DNA from 2 places in the Anaerolactibacter massiliensis genome. Region 2 is predicted to be linked to the other one. Evidence: a T-box and tRNA genes for the amino acid it is inferred to sense, from the RefSeq annotation. Region 2 holds a T-box; the other holds one or more tRNA genes.

Region 1 (8,499 bases), 160 kb from region 2:
AGTGGATCGATCCGGATCTGATTGTCTATGACGATGGTTCCTATGAGAACAAGATCACCATGTATGAAGAAAGCGGACGCCGCATGCATGCCGGCACCCGCCTGCTGATCTTTGAAGACGCATTATCAGGCATCCGCTCCGCTTCCGCATTAAGCGAAGCAGGCCTCATTGTCATGCGGATGAAGAATCTTGAATCCGTCTATCCTTCTTATCCGAAAATTCTGAGAGTCATCGATGACTTCACGGAAATCCTGCCGGATATCATGCCGATACTGCTTGGCTGACTTCTTCCGGTTCGTTCATCTTCTCCCTGGCATAGTTCAGAAGCGCGGCACCATCAACATCGCTGTAGATTTTTGATGGAATCATCTCAAACTGGGTATCCGGGTATTTCTCCCTTAAACGCTTCAGCTGATAGCGGATCTGCGGTCCGAGCAGAATTAAATCCGCATCCCGGAATTGATCATCGATGACAATTTCCGGATAGCAGCTGACCGAACAATCGTATTTCTGGACGCGTGCTTCGGCACGCATTTTCGTTACCAGGAGACTGGTACTCATTCCGGAAGTACAGAGCAGTATGATGTTCTTCATGATCCTCTCTCCTTCTCAGGAAATCACTGTCCCAAGCAATCCATAAGAGAAAACACTCATGATCACCGCCGCAAGCGCAACGCCGATCAGAATGGAAATACTTGCTTTCTTCAGATCCATATCAAACACCGCCGCAACCAGGCTTCCCGTCCAGGCACCCGTCCCCGGAAGAGGAATGCCGACAAACAGCGCCAATCCCCAGAATCCGTACTTCTCGATCTTCGGTCTGTTCTTTTCCGCCTTGTTCTCGATCCATGCCGCAAGTCTTCCCATCTTATGGCTGGACATCCAGTGAAGCAGTTTCTTGATAAAGAACAGAATAAACGGAATCGGCAGAATATTTCCGATTACGCAAGGCAATAGTGCCCGCTTCAGCGGAATTTTCAGCATGCTTGCCAGCACGAGACCGCCGCGCTCTTCAATTAACGGAAGCAGGCTTACCAGGAAAACCGATACTTCCGGACTTACATGCTGTCCGAGCCAGGTTGCTAGATACCAGTTCAGAAATGACTCCATGAATCTTTTCTCCTATTTTTTTCTCTGCGCAGAACAAGATAGCATATTTAGCGTTTTCAAACAACATTTCCTCCGGCCTGATTCTCAGAAGAAGGCATGATCATGCGGTTTTCAGATCGTCTGTTTTTCCATCTCCCCTCGGGTTCTGCTTGTGCAGAAGAAAATGAATATGTGTAATCATTCACAGAAATTCCCGGATTCATTTGTATGTTTCCTACAAACGCTTCCGTTAATGATTGTGATAGCATTCTCAATGTTACAGGGGAGAAAAGAAAATGAAGAGAAACGTACTCAGAATGACCGCTGTCTGCCTGGCAGGCATGATGGCCCTCACCGGCTGTTCTTCCGGAACAGCTGCACCTGCTTCCGCAGCCGCTTCGGCGGAAACCTCCGGAATGAAGGACGGCACCTATACCGAAACGGTTCAGGGAAGAAACGCTGACATCACCGTGGAAACCACGATCGAAGGCGGAAAAATCACAAATGTCGTCGTGACTGACCAGCAGGAGACCAAGGAAGTCGCCGGCGCAGCCCTCACAGATGTACCGGCAGCGATCGTCGCCGCAAACAGCGTGAACGTGGACGGCGTGACTGGCGCTACCGTCACTTCCGATGCCATCAAACTCGCTGTTTCCAACGCAATCACTGAAGCCGGAGGCGATCCAGACTCCATGGCAGCAGCTGAGAGCACTTCCTCTGCTTCTGCAGAAACCGTGAATCTGGAAGCAGATGTCGTTGTCGTAGGTGCTGGCGGAACAGGTGTTTCCGCAGCCCTCGCAGCGCAGCAGAGCGGTGCCAAGGTCATCCTGCTTGAAAAGGCAGCTACCGTCGGCGGTGTCTCCATCATTGCCGGAGGCCCGATGGGCATTGATTCCCAGGATCAGAAGGATGCCGGCGTTGCCGGAACCTTCACGGTCAATGATGTTCTGGACTACTGGCAGAGCTATAACGCATGGATGGATGACGGACAGCTGTTCTACAACATCGCATCCAAGTCCGGAGAAACCATTGACTGGCTCCAAGAAAACGGCATGGAGTTCACCTTCATGGGAACAGAACAGGCTGCTCACGCAGATGGATTCCAGACCTATCACATCTATGCAGACCAGGACAACAAGCTCGGCTATTATGAGACCCTGGTTCAGAAATTCGAAGACGCTGGCGGTGAGCTGTATCTGGAAACCCCGGCAACGGAACTCCACGCAGAAAATGACAAGATCACCGGTGTCACCGCAGTCGGCAAGGATGGAACGACTTACGAAATCAAATGCGATGCTGTCGTGCTCGGCACTGGCGGATTCGGTGCTAACAGCGAGATGGTCGAAGAAAAAGTCGGATTCCCGTTAGAGACCTTCACGACCGGAACCCAGACTGGCGATGGTGCTACGATGTCCCAGGCAATCGGCGCCGGCGTCGGCAAGACCATTCAGCAGTATCATGGCGTCACCTCCTATTCCGGTATTCAGACCGGCCAGGGCAAAGACGAAATTGCCAAAGCAATCTATCTGGCCTCCTCTGTATGGGTCAACCGCAGAGGTTCCAGATTCTGCCCGGAAGATCTGAATTATGACACCGCATTATGCTCCAACGCTGCTGCTACCCAGGGAGAATACTTCTTCTCGATCATGTCTGAAGATATGGTAGATGCAGTCGCAGCCGGCGGATCCCAGGCCCTTGGAGTGGATACTGCAGTTGCCTATGAACCGACGATCCCGATGTTCTCAGTGGATGAACCATGGACCGACTTCAAGGCAGCTCTCGAAGACGGTGTCGATAAAGGAATCGTTTTCAAGGGTTCCAATGTCGAAGAGCTTGCTCAGAATATGGGCGTTGATCCGGATACGCTGAAGCAGACCCTGGCTCAGTATGATGAATACTGCGCAGAAGGCGTTGATGAAGTTTACGGCAAGGACAGCAAGTATCTGACCGCATTAGGAGATGGAACCTTATATGCCGTCAAGGCAAGACCGGTATCCCTCGGCGGCATCGGCGGTGTCCTCGTCAATTCCAACCTGCAGGTCATCAAGGAAGACGGAACAGTCATCGGCGGACTGTATGCTGCAGGCAACGATGTCGCGGAAATCTACAACAACTCCTATCCTCTGGTCGAAGGCGTCACGATGATGACAGCTCTGACCGGCGGAAGAATCTGCGGATTATCTGCTGCAGAATACGCTGCAAACTGAACAGAAATCACCAATTTCCATCAAGATCAGGAGGCGTTCTCCTGATCTTTTCTTATACAATGGAACTATGAATCAGGAACAGCTGCTCAAGATCCTTCTGCAATGCGGAACGCTGCAGGAATACGTAGATGAAACCGCCCGGGTGCTCGACTGCCCCTACTGGATCATGGACGAGGGATTCCATCTCTCTGCCATCTCGCATAAGCCGGACGCCACTTCCCTCAGCAATCAGTATCTTAGGGATACGACGCTGATGGAATCCGTGAAGAGATGGGAGAAATTCCAGGTATTCTCTGATGAGACACACCTGGAGCCCTATCGGTTCAGAGATGATTTTCTGGACCGGGATGTCATGATCATGGATATCCTTGTCAGGAATAATCCGGTCGGAAGAGTGACGTTCTTTCCTCAGCATGAGATGGATGAAGCATCCATCCGCCTCACGATCCAGGGTGCTGCCACCTATCTCAGAACCACACAGCATGACACGAACCATGACATGTACCAGCAGGCCTTTGCCTCCCTGTTACGCGGAGAGGATCCGGAATCATTTGCAGAATTCCTGGAAAGCGAAGCACCAGGACTAGAGCCTCCGTTTCAGATTTTCTGCATCTCTGCAGAAAACCGCGGCCGCTTGTTTGCCTACAGTTCGAGCATCCGCGAGATTGATGCATGGACGCTTCCGATCGTGACCCCAAGTGCCTTATATATGCTCTCTTCTGCCCAGCATCCGATCGGCCAGATCCAGAATCAGCTTCCAGGGCTCGGGAAATCTTTCCCCTTTGAAGATCTCCGGAAGATCAGATCGTACGGAATGCAGGCCTTATATGCCTCACGCCATGGAAATCAGATTGCGCTGAAAGACTATGATCTTTATCTTCTGAGTCAGATGGCTGATCCCGAAAGCCTGATCTCGCCCAAAGTCCGGGCATGCATGAACTATGATCTCAGCTATCAGACACACTATTTTGATACTTTGTGTTCCTATCTCCGCCATGGCGAAAACAAGCAGGCTGTTTCTGAAGAGCTCGGCGTCCATCTGAACACGGTGCGCTACCGCCTGGATCAGCTGAAGAACCTGTTTGAGATCGATCTGGAAACTGAACGCACAGAGATCTTTCTGTCCTGCATCGCTGCCGAATATCTGAACTCATGAGCAGACTTTTCCGATGATTTTTTCTGCCTCCCGTTCTCTCTCTTCGCGTCAGAATCTGCAGAATATGCAGCAATAGAGAAAACAATTTTATCAATGCTTTCTTCACGTTTCATGGGTACTTGAAATTCCGGGTTGCAATTCACAGCCGATCTGAATAAGTGATCAATCGAATCAAACCCTCAGCAAAGCCTGTAACAATGGGCTTTGTTTTTATTTTCCCTCAAAAATAGGCTGAAATTGGCTAAATTAAAGTGGTCCCTGCAGCAGGACCACTTTACGCAAATACGGCTTTTTTTGTTATAGTATAAATGACCAATCAGTAAGTCTTGAATAATCATTTTTCTTTAAGTGAGCAATAAGTATAAATATGAACTTAGCTAGATATAAGAATGGAGATTGTTTGTTGTCATAGCCTATGAATTTTAAAGGCTATGAGTCTTTTCATGATCACTTTTCCATTTTTCTAATAGATTCAGTTATATTTGAATGATACGCGATTAGATTATTGCTTTTCCTTTCCGCTTATTGTTACTATTTCAATTAAAACATCAGTACAAGTAACATATTAGAAACATTAAAAAATGTCACAATGGATCAGGATCGGGCGTAACCAAAACGATGGCCTGGTCCAATCAGTATTTATATGGATATTACATTCTTACTGTAGGTTATTAACATGAAAAACAGGTTTGCTGGAGTGAAAAGACTGGATGCTCTTCTGGTTTCTGCAGTAGTGCTTTCAGGATGCACTGCAAAAAAGCAGGACCCGGTGATTTCATCATTTCTGAAAGCCGGTTCTGATGACATAGTCTTGATTCAGTCATTGAAATCAATGGATTTCTCGTCTCCACTTCATAAGAATGATTCTGATTTTTCTGAAGATTTCAAGCCTTACATTAATGAGATCAATCAGAACTGGGATGAACTCCTCAGCAATACCAGAGCGATTCTGAAAGAAGCAGACCTTCAGCCGGCTGAAAACGGGTCATCTGTTTCATTAACTGCAAGCTATTCGTTTGAGTGGAATGGCAATTATCAAGTAGCTATATTTCCGGAAGGATATCTCAGAATCAATCATCATGAGGAGGCCTCACTGTACCAGACTGATTCTGCTGCGGCAATTATTGAAGCATGTGAGAGTGCAGTTCAGAAATACGAAAGCTTTGCAGTTCAATTTGAAAAGAGTGGAATTCCGAAGGCAAATGGAATTCTCACTGCAATAACCAAGAATGATCAGGAAAATGCTGCTGGAATCTATCTTCAGTGTAAGGATCAGTCGATTGATCTAGCTGCAGAGCTCAATGAAATCAGCTGGTGCAGTGAGTATCAGGAAGTAACTGCCTATTATGAGAAAAGCGAGGCTCCTATCGGATCAGAACCAAATTGGCATCCAGGCAGACTGCTCATGGCAATTCCATCCGATAATTTCTATCAGAAGGAAACAACGTTACAGGACCTGCTTCATTTTCAGCCAGATTCCATAGAGACAGCATATTCTTTAATGAACGGCTATCTGAAATACATCATCTCTGATGAAGAAGAGATCGAGAATTATATCATGAGGATCTCACATATTCCCTTCTATTCAGACGGAGTCTGGCTTGGAAGCGCCGGAACACCGGTTGTGTATGTTACCTTCAGTCAAGGAGATTCCTATCTGAAACTCAGCGATGGAGATTATCTGGAAATAGTCAGCAGCGAAGACTCTGAGCCTCGCACTTATTACTTTCGCCTCAATCAGTCTTCCTTCATCAACCAGGAAACTATTTCCTTCATGAATGCGCATCTGGACGACCTGTTCTTTTCTCCCAGTCTGAATTAATGTTTGTCAAATTGATTAACCCTGTTTTCGACACTCTAGAACATCTTGCTTTGATGACCGTGAATAACAACAATTCCGGAAAATTTTTGAAAAATCTTTGTTGACTTTGGCATAGGGGCGCGGTATTATAACTGAGCATTCGGTAAGAGTTGGGCCTGTAGCTCAGGTGGTTAGAGCGCACCCCTGATAAGGGTGAGGTCGTTGGTTCAAGTCCATTCAGGCCCACCATTATTCTTACTTGATTGTGTATGGGGTTATAGCTCAGCTGGGAGAGCACCTGCTTTGCAAGCAGGGGGTCAGGAGTTCGATCCTCCTTAGCTCCACCATCAGAAAGACATCCGCAAGGGTGTCTTTTTTCTAAATTAGAAAAGAGACCTGATTATGGCAAAAGAACTGACTCGCGTGGAACAGATAGAGCGCAGCATCATCAAGACCTACAAGACAGACCTCTGGGCACCATTTCTCACTTCCATCAACCGCTATGAGCTGATCCAGCCAAATGACCGCATCGCCGTATGTATCTCCGGCGGCAAGGACAGTTTCTGCATGGCCAAGATGTTTCAGATCCTTTCCAAGCATACCGAGATCCCCTTTGAGACTGAATTCCTGGTCATGGATCCCGGCTACAGTGAAGCCAACCGGAAGAAGATCGAAGAGAATGCAGAGATCCTCGGAATTCCGATCAGGATCTTCGAAACCAATATCTTTGCAGTCGCAGATCATGAATCAAAATCGCCATGCTACCTGTGTGCGAGAATGCGCCGCGGCCATCTCTACAACCAGGCAAAGCTCCTCGGCTGCAATAAAATAGCCCTCGGCCATCATCTGAATGATGTGATCGAGACAACCGTCATGGCCATGTTCTACAGTTCCAAGCTGGAGACCATCATCCCGAAAGCACACAGCGAGAACTTCCCGGGCATGGAACTGATCCGGCCGATGTACTGCGTCAAGGAAAATGCAGTTATCCGCTGGGCTGTCTCGAATCAGCTCGAATTTCTGCAATGTGCCTGCCGCTTCACGGAAAACAATGCAAATCTTCATGAAAGCACCTCGAAGCGCAAGGAAGTCAAAGAACTCATCCGGCAGCTGAAGAAGACCAATCCCGAAATTGAAGACAATATCTTCCGTTCCCTCCACCGGGTTCAGATTGAAACTTTCCCGGGCTATAAAGCAGACGGAGCAATGCACAGCTTTCTCGAGAATTACGAAAGCAGAAACCGATTCCCCGGCTACGGGAAGAAAGATTCATGATTCATGCATGCAGGGCAATGTCCTGCATTTTCTTTTTCTCCATGATCAGCTTCCATTTACTCCACAGTTCTGAAACATTTCTGCAGGCATCCCATTCCATGCTTTTCTGATAGAATGAATCCGGCAGAACAATATGAAAATCCAGGTACTGACAATTTTTCCGGAATTATTCGGAAGCTTTCTGAAAGCGCCGCTGACCGCCCGGGCGATCGCAAACGGAAGCCTTGAGCTGAAGATCATTGATATCAAGGACTACGCCACCGGAAGCTTCCGGCACATTGATGACAGTCCTTATGGCGGCGGTGCCGGCATGATCCTGAAATGCCAGCCAGTGCTCGATGCCCTGCATGCGGCGGAGTCGCCGGATTCCTGGCGGATTCTGCTTTCTCCTTCCGGAAAGCCGTATGATCAGAAACACGCTCATGAACTTCTAACGAAGAAAGACCTGATTCTGATTGCCGGTCATTATGAAGGCTTCGATGCAAGAATTGAAGCAGAAGCAGATGAGTGGATTTCAACCGGAGACTACATTCTGTCCGGCGGAGAGATTCCGGCCATGACGATCATGGACTCCATGATCCGGCTGCTTGGCGGAACGATCCGGGCAGCCAGCACAGAAGAAGAATCTTTTGAAGACGGACTGCTGGAATACCCGCAGTATACCAAGCCGAGAATCTATGAAGGAATGCAGGTGCCTGAAGTGCTGCTGAGCGGCAATCATGAAGCCATCCGCCGCTGGAAACTGAAAGAATCCCTGCGAAGAACTCTGGAACACAGACCCGATCTTCTGAAAGACCGGAAACTTACCAAAGAAGAAACAGAACTGATGGAGGAACTGCAGAATGAACTCAGCAATCCGCGAGATTGAACTGACCGATATCGGAGGATTCCGGATCGGCAATGCAGAATGGGAAGAAGCAGGAACCGGATGCACGGTCGTGCTGGCCGAACGCGGTGCCAGAGCTGCGGTC
Region 2 (8,499 bases):
GCGGCCAGCGTCAGCGTGTCGGCATTGCCAGAGCGATGGTCATGGACCCGGAATTCATCATCGCAGATGAACCGATTTCTGCACTTGATGTGTCGATCCGCGCACAGGTTCTGAATCTGATGAACCAGTTCAAGCAGGAACATCAGCTCACGTATATGTTCATCGCGCATGATCTGAGCGTTGTCCGCTATTTTGCCGACCGCATTGCCGTGATTCATAACGGACGCATCGTCGAAGTAGCTCCGTCAGATGAACTGTTCCGCTATCCGCTGCATCCGTATACGCATTCTCTGCTTCAGGCAGTCCCAATGCCGGATCCGGAAATCGAAAAAGCAAAAGAGATCATGATCTATGATGAATCCAAACGTGATCTTTCGGGTGAAAAGCCGAAACTGCGTGAGATCCGTCCGGGACATTACGTATTCATGAATGATCGCGAGAAAGCAGAATACGAGAAGAAGCTCGAGGAAATGGAGAAAGAGCCGATTATCGAATAAAAGAAAGCGTCCATCCGGACGCTTTCTTTGATGAACACGGTTCTTCGAAGGCTTGTTCGCTGAGGTTACTTATGCTCGGAATCTTCTTTCAGGACTCCGTTTTCCATCTTCTTATGACGCATCTCCATGCTTGCCTCAAAGCCGAGGGCAGCTCGCAGCGCGATAATGCAGGCCAGGGAAATATAGTCTTCGATATCATAGGCAATTGTCGTTTTCAGCACTTCGCCGCACATCAGAAATTCCAGGGCGGTGGAGATCCCTTTTTCGAGGGAAACGCCTACTTCTTTTTCCCGGATCCACAGAAGCAGAGATTTGATCGCGGAATAAAGCATTACAATGATTGCAGTAAGCTCAAGACAGACAGAAGAGATATTTACCAGCTGTTTGAGAAAAGAGTTAAGTGCTTCAGTCATATCGAGTTGTACTCCTGTTCTGGTTTTCATTGTACCGTATCCGCCCAGAGAATACACCGTTGTGCAATAATAGCAGTAAAAGATCTGGAGGAAAACAGATGGAAGAGATTGATCGGATTATTGCATTATCCAATGCCTTCGGCCCGAGCGGATTCGAAGATGAAGTCAGCGATCTTGTGAAAGATGAGCTGTCATGGCTGGAGCCGGAAGAAGATCACATGCGCAATGTGCGGGCTGTTCTGAATCCGGATGATTCCGGCAAGCCGAAAGTGATGCTGGACAGCCATCTCGATGAAGTCGGGGTGATCGTGCAGGCAGTGAAGCCGGACGGGACCATGAAGTTTCTGAAAATCGGCGGTATTTCTGACAGTTCATTTCCTTCCAGCAGGTTCAGGCTGCGCAATCGCGATGGCAAGGATTATGCAGCAATTGTGGCGGCAAAACCACCGCATTTCCAGACTGCTGCAGAGCGCCTGCAGCCAGTTTCTTTCGATCAGATGGTGCTTGATGCGGGATGCTGCAGCAAGGAAGAGACTGAAAGGATGGGCATTGGAATTGCCACTCCCGGGGTTCCGGATGTGACCTGCACGTATGATGAAGGAAGGCAGCTGTTTGAAGGCAAGGCATTTGACTGCAGGATTGGGGTTGCGGCCGAGATTCAGACGCTGACAGAACTGCAGGGAAAGGATCTTCCGTGTGTTGTGCAGGGAGCGTTTTCCGTACAGGAAGAAGTCGGCGAGCGCGGAGTCTATGCAAACTACAAAGCATTCAGACCGGATGTCATGATTGCTTTTGAGGGGTGTCCGGCAGATGATACGTTCCAGGATCCTTACCTGGTGCAGGCGGCCCTCAGGAAGGGACCGATGCTGAGACATTTCGATGTCTCGATGATCACGAATCCGCGTTTCCAGAAGCTTGCACTGGATCTTGCTGTAGAGGAAGGCATTCCGGTTCAGGAAAGCGTACGGTCCGGAGGCGGAACTGATGGCGGCAGAATCTATCTGGAAGGAGTACCTTCCATTGTGATTGGGATTCCGGTACGCTATATCCATTCGAGCAACTGCTGGTGCACGTATCAGGACTACCGGGCAGCGGTAGATCTGGCGGTGACGCTGGTTTCCCATCTGGATCAGAATACAGTTGATTCACTCTGAAACCGCATAGCAAAGCCATTCGGCAGATTGCCTGCACCTTGATAGAATGCTATAATAACCACGGTTGCAGGAGGCTTTACTATGGGACTGAAAGATAAATTATTCAACTTCGTCGCACCTGTCGATGAAGATGAAGACGATGATGAAGAAGAAGAAACTGAAGAAGAACCGGAATACAGGCAGAGTGAGACAAGACCAGTGAGCCAGTACGAGAGAACGAAAAATCAGAATGTCAGACAGGTATCTGCGGATACCAAGATGGTGCTGTTTGAACCGCGCAGCTTCGAAGAGGCTGAAGAGATTGCAAGACATCTCAAGAGCCGCAGAGCCGCAGTGGTGAATCTGCATCGTCTGCAGAGAGACTATGCCCAGAGAACGATTGATTTCCTGACGGGTGTTGTCTTTGCGCTGGATGGAACGATTCAGAAGATCGGCCATAACGTGATTCTCTGCACGCCGAAGAATGTCGGAGTGGATGGAGCGATTTCGTTAGACAGCGATGATGACTGATGAGAGAGAGGATGCTTTGATCCGTCTTCGTGATCTGCAGAAGCAGAGCGAACGCCGGCACATGCATGAAGAATCCTTCTTCCTGAATGAAGAAGAACTTGCCTCAGTTCAGTCAGAATTTCCCGAATCCGCATTGATCAGATATGACGGCGGATATGAGGGAGCTCGGAAAAAGAAAGTCATCTTTCTCAGAGATGAGGAGGATGACTTTTCTGATATTGTCTGCCTGAAAGCAGAGACAGATCAGCGCTTCCGCACGATCGGTCACCGGGATATTCTCGGTTCACTGATGAGTCTGCAGATCGACCGGCATAGTTTCGGGGATTTCTGGATGGAGGAGAACTGCATCTATCTGTATACCTCGGATCAGATGGGCAGGTTCCTGGAAGATAATCTCACCCGGATTTCGAGGCTGAATGTGTCGTTTCACCGGATTGAGGAACATCCGGTGCAGGTGTTCTATACGAAGAAAGTTGAAGCGGTAATTGCCAGCGAGCGGCTTGATGCGATTGTGGCTTCCCTGGCTCATTGTTCGCGGAATGAAGCCAAGGAAATGATCCGTCAGGGCAAGGTTCAGATCAATCATCGCGTTCTTGAAGCACCCGATAAAATGTGCGATAATGGCAATACGATTTCGATCCGGGGGACCGGCCGTTTTACGTATCAGGGGGTCCGGAATCATACGAAGAAGGATCGGATCGTAGCAGAATTCCTGCAGGACATCCAGGGAAAGGAGCGTTCGTCATGACAGCACCGAGACCGACATTCAGAGTCATGCGCAATGGGTATGATCGGTTTGCGGTGGATGATGCCATGGATCGCTATGCGTCTGAAGTGGAGAAGCTGCAGAAACAGGTTGAGCTTTATCAGAAGCAGCTCGAGGATGCGGAAAACCGCATGAAAGAGCTTCAGCGGCAGTATGAGGCACTGGAGAATTCTCTGGAAGCTCAGAAGCAGGCGGCTGACAATATTGCCAGGCTGTCGCTTCGGGAAGCCAATGAGATCATCGACACTGCCCAGAAGAATGCTGACTCGATTATTCATGAGAGTTTGGTGACTGCTCGTCTGATCCTGACGGATCTTTCCAAGCTGTATGGTGATGCAGACACGGTCAGAGATTCGACGAAGAAGAAGCTGGAGGGAATGATTCAGGAACTGGATGAATTCCGGCTTCCGAAGATGCCTGATCTGCGCTGGCTGAATGAAGCTGAACAGAAAATGCATTGATTGAGGACGTGCTCCTGTCTGAAGTCGTTATAGAGAGCTGCCGTATGGTGAAAGGCAGTACGCAATGGCATCGGAGACATCACCTCATGAGCATTCGCATTCTCACCGCGTTAAGGAGAGATTTCAAGAGGGCATGGCTTAAGCCATGAACTAAGGTGGTACCGCGCTATTAAGCGTCCTTAGAAGAGAAGGGCGCTTTTCATATGTGCGTCCGGAGGGAGACTATGGATTATAAAGATACACTGAACATGCCGTCTACCGATTTCGAGATGAGAGGAAATCTGGCCAAGAAGGAGCCGGGAATTCTGAAGCAGTGGCAGGAACACAACTACTATCAGAACCTCCTGAAGCATCATGAGGGACAGAAGTCCTTCGTTCTGCATGATGGTCCTCCTTATGCCAACGGCAACCTGCATGCAGGAACTGCTATGAACCGCTGCATCAAGGATTTCATCGTCCGTACCCATGCCATGAGCGGCTATTATACCCCGTATTTCCCGGGCTGGGATACGCACGGACTACCGACTGAGAATGCCATTCAGAAGCTCGGCGTCGATCGCAAGAAGATCCCGGCAAGCGAATTCCGCAAGAAGTGTGATGAGTTCGTTCATACCCAGATTGCCCAGCAGATGGAAACCGAGAAGCGGCTTGGTCAGATTGCGGATTATGAACATCCGTATATCACGCTGGACAAGCACTTTGAAGCACGCCAGATCCGCACGTTTGAGAAGATGGCACTCGATGGACTGATCTTCCAGGGACTCAAGCCGGTCTACTGGTCGCCGTTCAATGAGACTGCAGTCGCGGATTCCGAGATCATCTATAAGGATGTCAAGGATGCGACCATCTATCTGCGCTTCCAGGTTGCGGATGGAAAGGGAATCCTTGATTCCGATGATTACTTCGTGATCTGGACCACCACGCCGTGGACCATCCCGAGCAACGAGGCAGTCTGTCTGAATGAAGCGTTTGATTATGCGGAAGTGCAGACGGAAAAGGGCAAGCTTGTATTCCTTGCGAAGTTCGTCGATCAGCTGCTGGCCAAGTTCAATCTGACCAACCAGGGAATCCTCCGTACGTTCAAGGGAAAGGAACTGGAAGGCATCACCTATCACCATGTCGTCTTTGCGGATCGCGAGTGCCCGGTCATCCTCGGCAATCATGTTGAAGACCAGGATGGTACCGGCGTGGTTCATACTGCCGGCGGCCATGGTCTCGATGACTTCCTCGTCTGCGCGAAGTACGGACTGGCTCCGATCAACACGGTTGATTCGGTCGGCAATATGAATGAGAATGCCGGCAAGTATCAGGGCATGTTCTTCGAGGACTGCTCGAAGGCAGTGATTCGTGATATGAGCGAGTCTGGTGCTTTGCTGGCGGTAGAGAATATCGTCCATGCATATCCGCATGATGATCGTCTGAAGAAGAAGGTCATCTTCCGGGCTGTGAAGCAGTGGTTCTGCTCCATCGACAAGATCAAGCCGCAGGTACTGGACCAGATCGACAATCATATCGTCTGGCATAACAGCTTCGGCCAGAAGCGCATGCATAACATGATCCAGGATCGCGGCGACTGGTGCATTTCCAGACAGCGTCTGTGGGGTGTTCCGATTCCGATCTTCTACAACGAAGATGGTTCGCCGATCATGGAGAAGGAAGTATTCGACCATGTGGCTGATCTCGTTGATGAGTACGGGTCCAATGTCTGGTTCGAGCGGGAAGCGAAGGATCTTCTGCCGGAGGGCTATACGAATCCGAAGTCTCCGAACGGAAACTTCACGAAGGAAAAGGACATCATGGATGTCTGGTTCGATTCCGGATCGTCCTGGAATGAACTGATCGCAAGAGGAGATAAGTTCCCGTGCGATATGTACTTCGAGGGGTCTGACCAGTACCGCGGCTGGTTCAATTCTTCCTTGATTGTCTCGACTGCCGTCAATGGCTTTGCACCGTATAGAGAAGTGCTCTCTCATGGTTATGTTGTCGATTCCAAAGGCGAGAAGATGTCGAAGTCTCAGGGCAATGTCGTCAACCCGATGGATATCATCAATAAGAACGGTGCGGATGTGTTCCGTCTCTGGGCGATGACGAGCGACTTCAAGGCTGATCTGAAGCTCGGCGAGTCCAACATCAAGCAGGTCAGTGATCAGTATCGCAAGATCCGTAATACCTTCCGTTTCCTGCTCGGCAATGTGAATCCGCAGGATTTCGATCCGAAGAAGGACATGGTTCCGTATGAAGAGCTGGAGCCGGTAGATCAGTACATCATGGTGCTGCTGGATGAAACGGCAGAAGAAGTCAGAAAAGATGTTCTGGACTATGACTATGTAGCTGCTTCCAAGGCGCTCATGAATCTCATGGTCAATGAGCTGAGTTCCTATTACTGTGATTTCACGAAGGATATCCTGTACTGCTCCGAGAAGAATGATCATCGCCGCCGTCAGGTGCAGTCGGTCTACTGGAATGCCGTCGACAGCCTGGTAAGGCTCTGGGCACCGTTCCTCGTCTATACGTGCGAAGAAGTCTGGATGCACTTCAATGATGATTCTGCTGAGAGCGTGCACTATACGGAGTTCCCGGAAGTGAAGCATTATGCCAATGCAGAAGAAGTTAAGAATACCTTCACGGAACTGATGAACCTGCGTGATGATGTGAACCGTGAACTCGAGAATGCCCGCAATGCCGGCATGATTCATTCGAGTCAGGAAGCTCAGGTTTCCATCACCTGCACAGAGGCAGATAAAGATCTGCTCGAAGGCACGCTGCCGGAGGTTGCTGCCCAGTGGCTGATTGTCTCCAAGGCAATCGTTACTGCCGGAAGCGAGCGCAAGATCACGATATCTCATGCCGAAGGAACCAAGTGCCCGCGCTGCTGGAATTACAGCACAGAGGCCGATGAGAATGGTCTCTGCCCGCGCTGCCATGAGGTGATGAGCCATAAGGCATAAGCAATCATTAATGTTTCCATGGAAGATAGTCTGTATGGGCTGTCTTCTTTTATTTATGAATTCACTGCTGAAATTAGGTGACGCCTTTTACGTATGGAAAAGCGGCGTACCAGATGATTTGAGATAAGGCGACAGTGTGGTGAGATGCAGAGATTAATTGCACTGAATTATGCCGGCCCGGGTGGGGAAATAACGCTGAAGTCCTGACCAAAAAGAGTTATGCCACCTCGTAAGCATAGTTTTTTTGTGCGCTTAAAGGCGGATTACTCTTTTCCAGGAAGCTCTTTTTGCCTCTGCTTGCCCCATTCCACGTTTGCCTTCATTTCTTTCTTGTATTTTGAGTAGGTGTGTGGGTCGCTGCCAGGCTCGTTATGCATTTCCTTATCGTTAAAACGGGCCGCCAAAAATTTTCGGGGGCTGAATCACGATGCCCTTCTTCTCTTTGGACTTCTTCGCTTCCAGCTTTTTTCCTTTGTTGTGGTCCCGCGTGTCACCGCGAATGGAGCGCACATAGGCTCTGGCATTGGTGATTTACTCATCATCGATATCCGCAAACCAGTAGGAATCTTCGCCAAACTGTATTGCTTTCCATTTTTGAAGAGCTGTCTGTACCCGTTCACCTGTCAGCCTATAGGTCCAGTTGCGTCTGTCATCTTTAGCAGGCGGATACTTTTGCTTGTACTTCCGCTGGATCAGCCGAATCATGACGAGCGCGATCATGCATATGAGAAGGTGTGCATAGATGTGCTCCGACTTGTGGACATACATCGGTCTGGTATCCAGCGGTCCCTTCATTTCCTCGAACTGGTTTTCGATTCTTGACAGGCCATGGTATTTGTCGATCACGTCTGTGGAATCCATGTTGCTGGCCAGATACATCTGATACATTGCATCAAGCATCTGATCAGCAGTGAGTGAACTGTATTTCTGTTTGAATTCTGCCTCAGTTTCCACGTAATTATTACATCACGGGAACCTCAGAAAAGCTTATAATTAAGCCTTTTTATGAGATTTCATGCATACTTTTTCGAGACTGTTTCCATGGACCTTTTCTGATCAATTTTCAATCCCTGCATCAGCCATCCGTACTTCCGCAGATATTAACTCCATTGATCTCAACCCTGATGAACTCAGGGGTGCGCTCTATTACTGTGACCGGAAGCACTTCAGAATGATCACAACCGCCATCATCGATGGCTTCTCTCTGATCGCGACGAAGGTGCCGTAGAATGCTTCATAATTGAAGCCGTTCTCTTTGCAGTAATCCTTTATTGTTTTCCCGCTATGCTGATACTCTTTCAGAAACGGAAGCTACCATTCATGAGTATGAATATCTTTTACCGTGACCCTTCTCCTTAGCCTCTCTCTAGGATAGGGTCTTCGGCAGCCTCCAACAAGTTGCATACCTATTGAAGCTTATAAAGGAGATGACAAATAATAAGAAACTGTTAGCGCCAGGATAAAAGGGCAAATTTATTGTGAAGATCTTATGCTTCATAACATAACAAAGCGAGACATATTCTAATTGCAAAACAGTACAGACCGACTATTAAAAAAGTAATATTCGTGAACGTATTGACAAATCAATTTGTATGCATGAATATTAAGACGAACGATCGTACTAGTCTTCACAATACTAGGGTATTTTCATTCAAACAAGAAAGGAGTGTTTTGGAATGAAAAAAGACTACATAAGCCTGACAGTGAACAAGAGGCAGTATCGTTTTTCAATTGGAACTGCTTTTGGTCA

What was found. A T-box is a leader RNA that pairs with one kind of tRNA and senses whether it is charged. The one in region 2 lies ahead of ileS (isoleucine--tRNA ligase), so its partner is inferred to be a tRNA-Ile.
Region 1: it encodes a tRNA-Ile, which carries the amino acid that the T-box ahead of ileS (isoleucine--tRNA ligase) is inferred to sense. The anticodon was not compared.

Annotation. Positions count from the first base shown of each region.
Region 1 is NZ_OLMH01000002.1:191,992-200,490, reverse strand. It holds gene C7E00_RS04530 (HAD family hydrolase) at 1-284, shown strand, start outside; gene C7E00_RS04525 (PTS sugar transporter subunit IIB) at 262-594, opposite strand; gene C7E00_RS04520 (COG2426 family protein) at 610-1,110, opposite strand; gene C7E00_RS04515 (FAD-dependent oxidoreductase) at 1,386-3,296, shown strand; gene C7E00_RS04510 (helix-turn-helix domain-containing protein) at 3,364-4,452, shown strand; gene C7E00_RS04505 (hypothetical protein) at 5,129-6,274, shown strand; tRNA gene C7E00_RS04500 (tRNA-Ile) at 6,426-6,502, shown strand; tRNA gene C7E00_RS04495 (tRNA-Ala) at 6,525-6,600, shown strand; gene C7E00_RS04490 (tRNA lysidine(34) synthetase) at 6,656-7,528, shown strand; gene trmD (tRNA (guanosine(37)-N1)-methyltransferase TrmD) at 7,662-8,396, shown strand; gene C7E00_RS04480 (P1 family peptidase) at 8,371-8,499, shown strand, end outside.
Region 2 is NZ_OLMH01000002.1:36,313-44,811, forward strand. It holds gene C7E00_RS03645 (ATP-binding cassette domain-containing protein) at 1-497, shown strand, start outside; gene C7E00_RS03650 (DUF1622 domain-containing protein) at 563-910, opposite strand; gene C7E00_RS03655 (M42 family metallopeptidase) at 1,009-2,064, shown strand; gene C7E00_RS03660 (cell division protein SepF) at 2,146-2,574, shown strand; gene C7E00_RS03665 (YlmH/Sll1252 family protein) at 2,591-3,322, shown strand; gene C7E00_RS03670 (DivIVA domain-containing protein) at 3,319-3,801, shown strand; T-box leader at 3,789-3,985, shown strand; gene ileS (isoleucine--tRNA ligase) at 4,026-6,749, shown strand; gene C7E00_RS03680 (hypothetical protein) at 7,281-7,703, opposite strand; gene C7E00_RS03685 (hypothetical protein) at 7,765-7,977, shown strand; gene C7E00_RS03690 ((2Fe-2S)-binding protein) at 8,426-8,499, shown strand, end outside.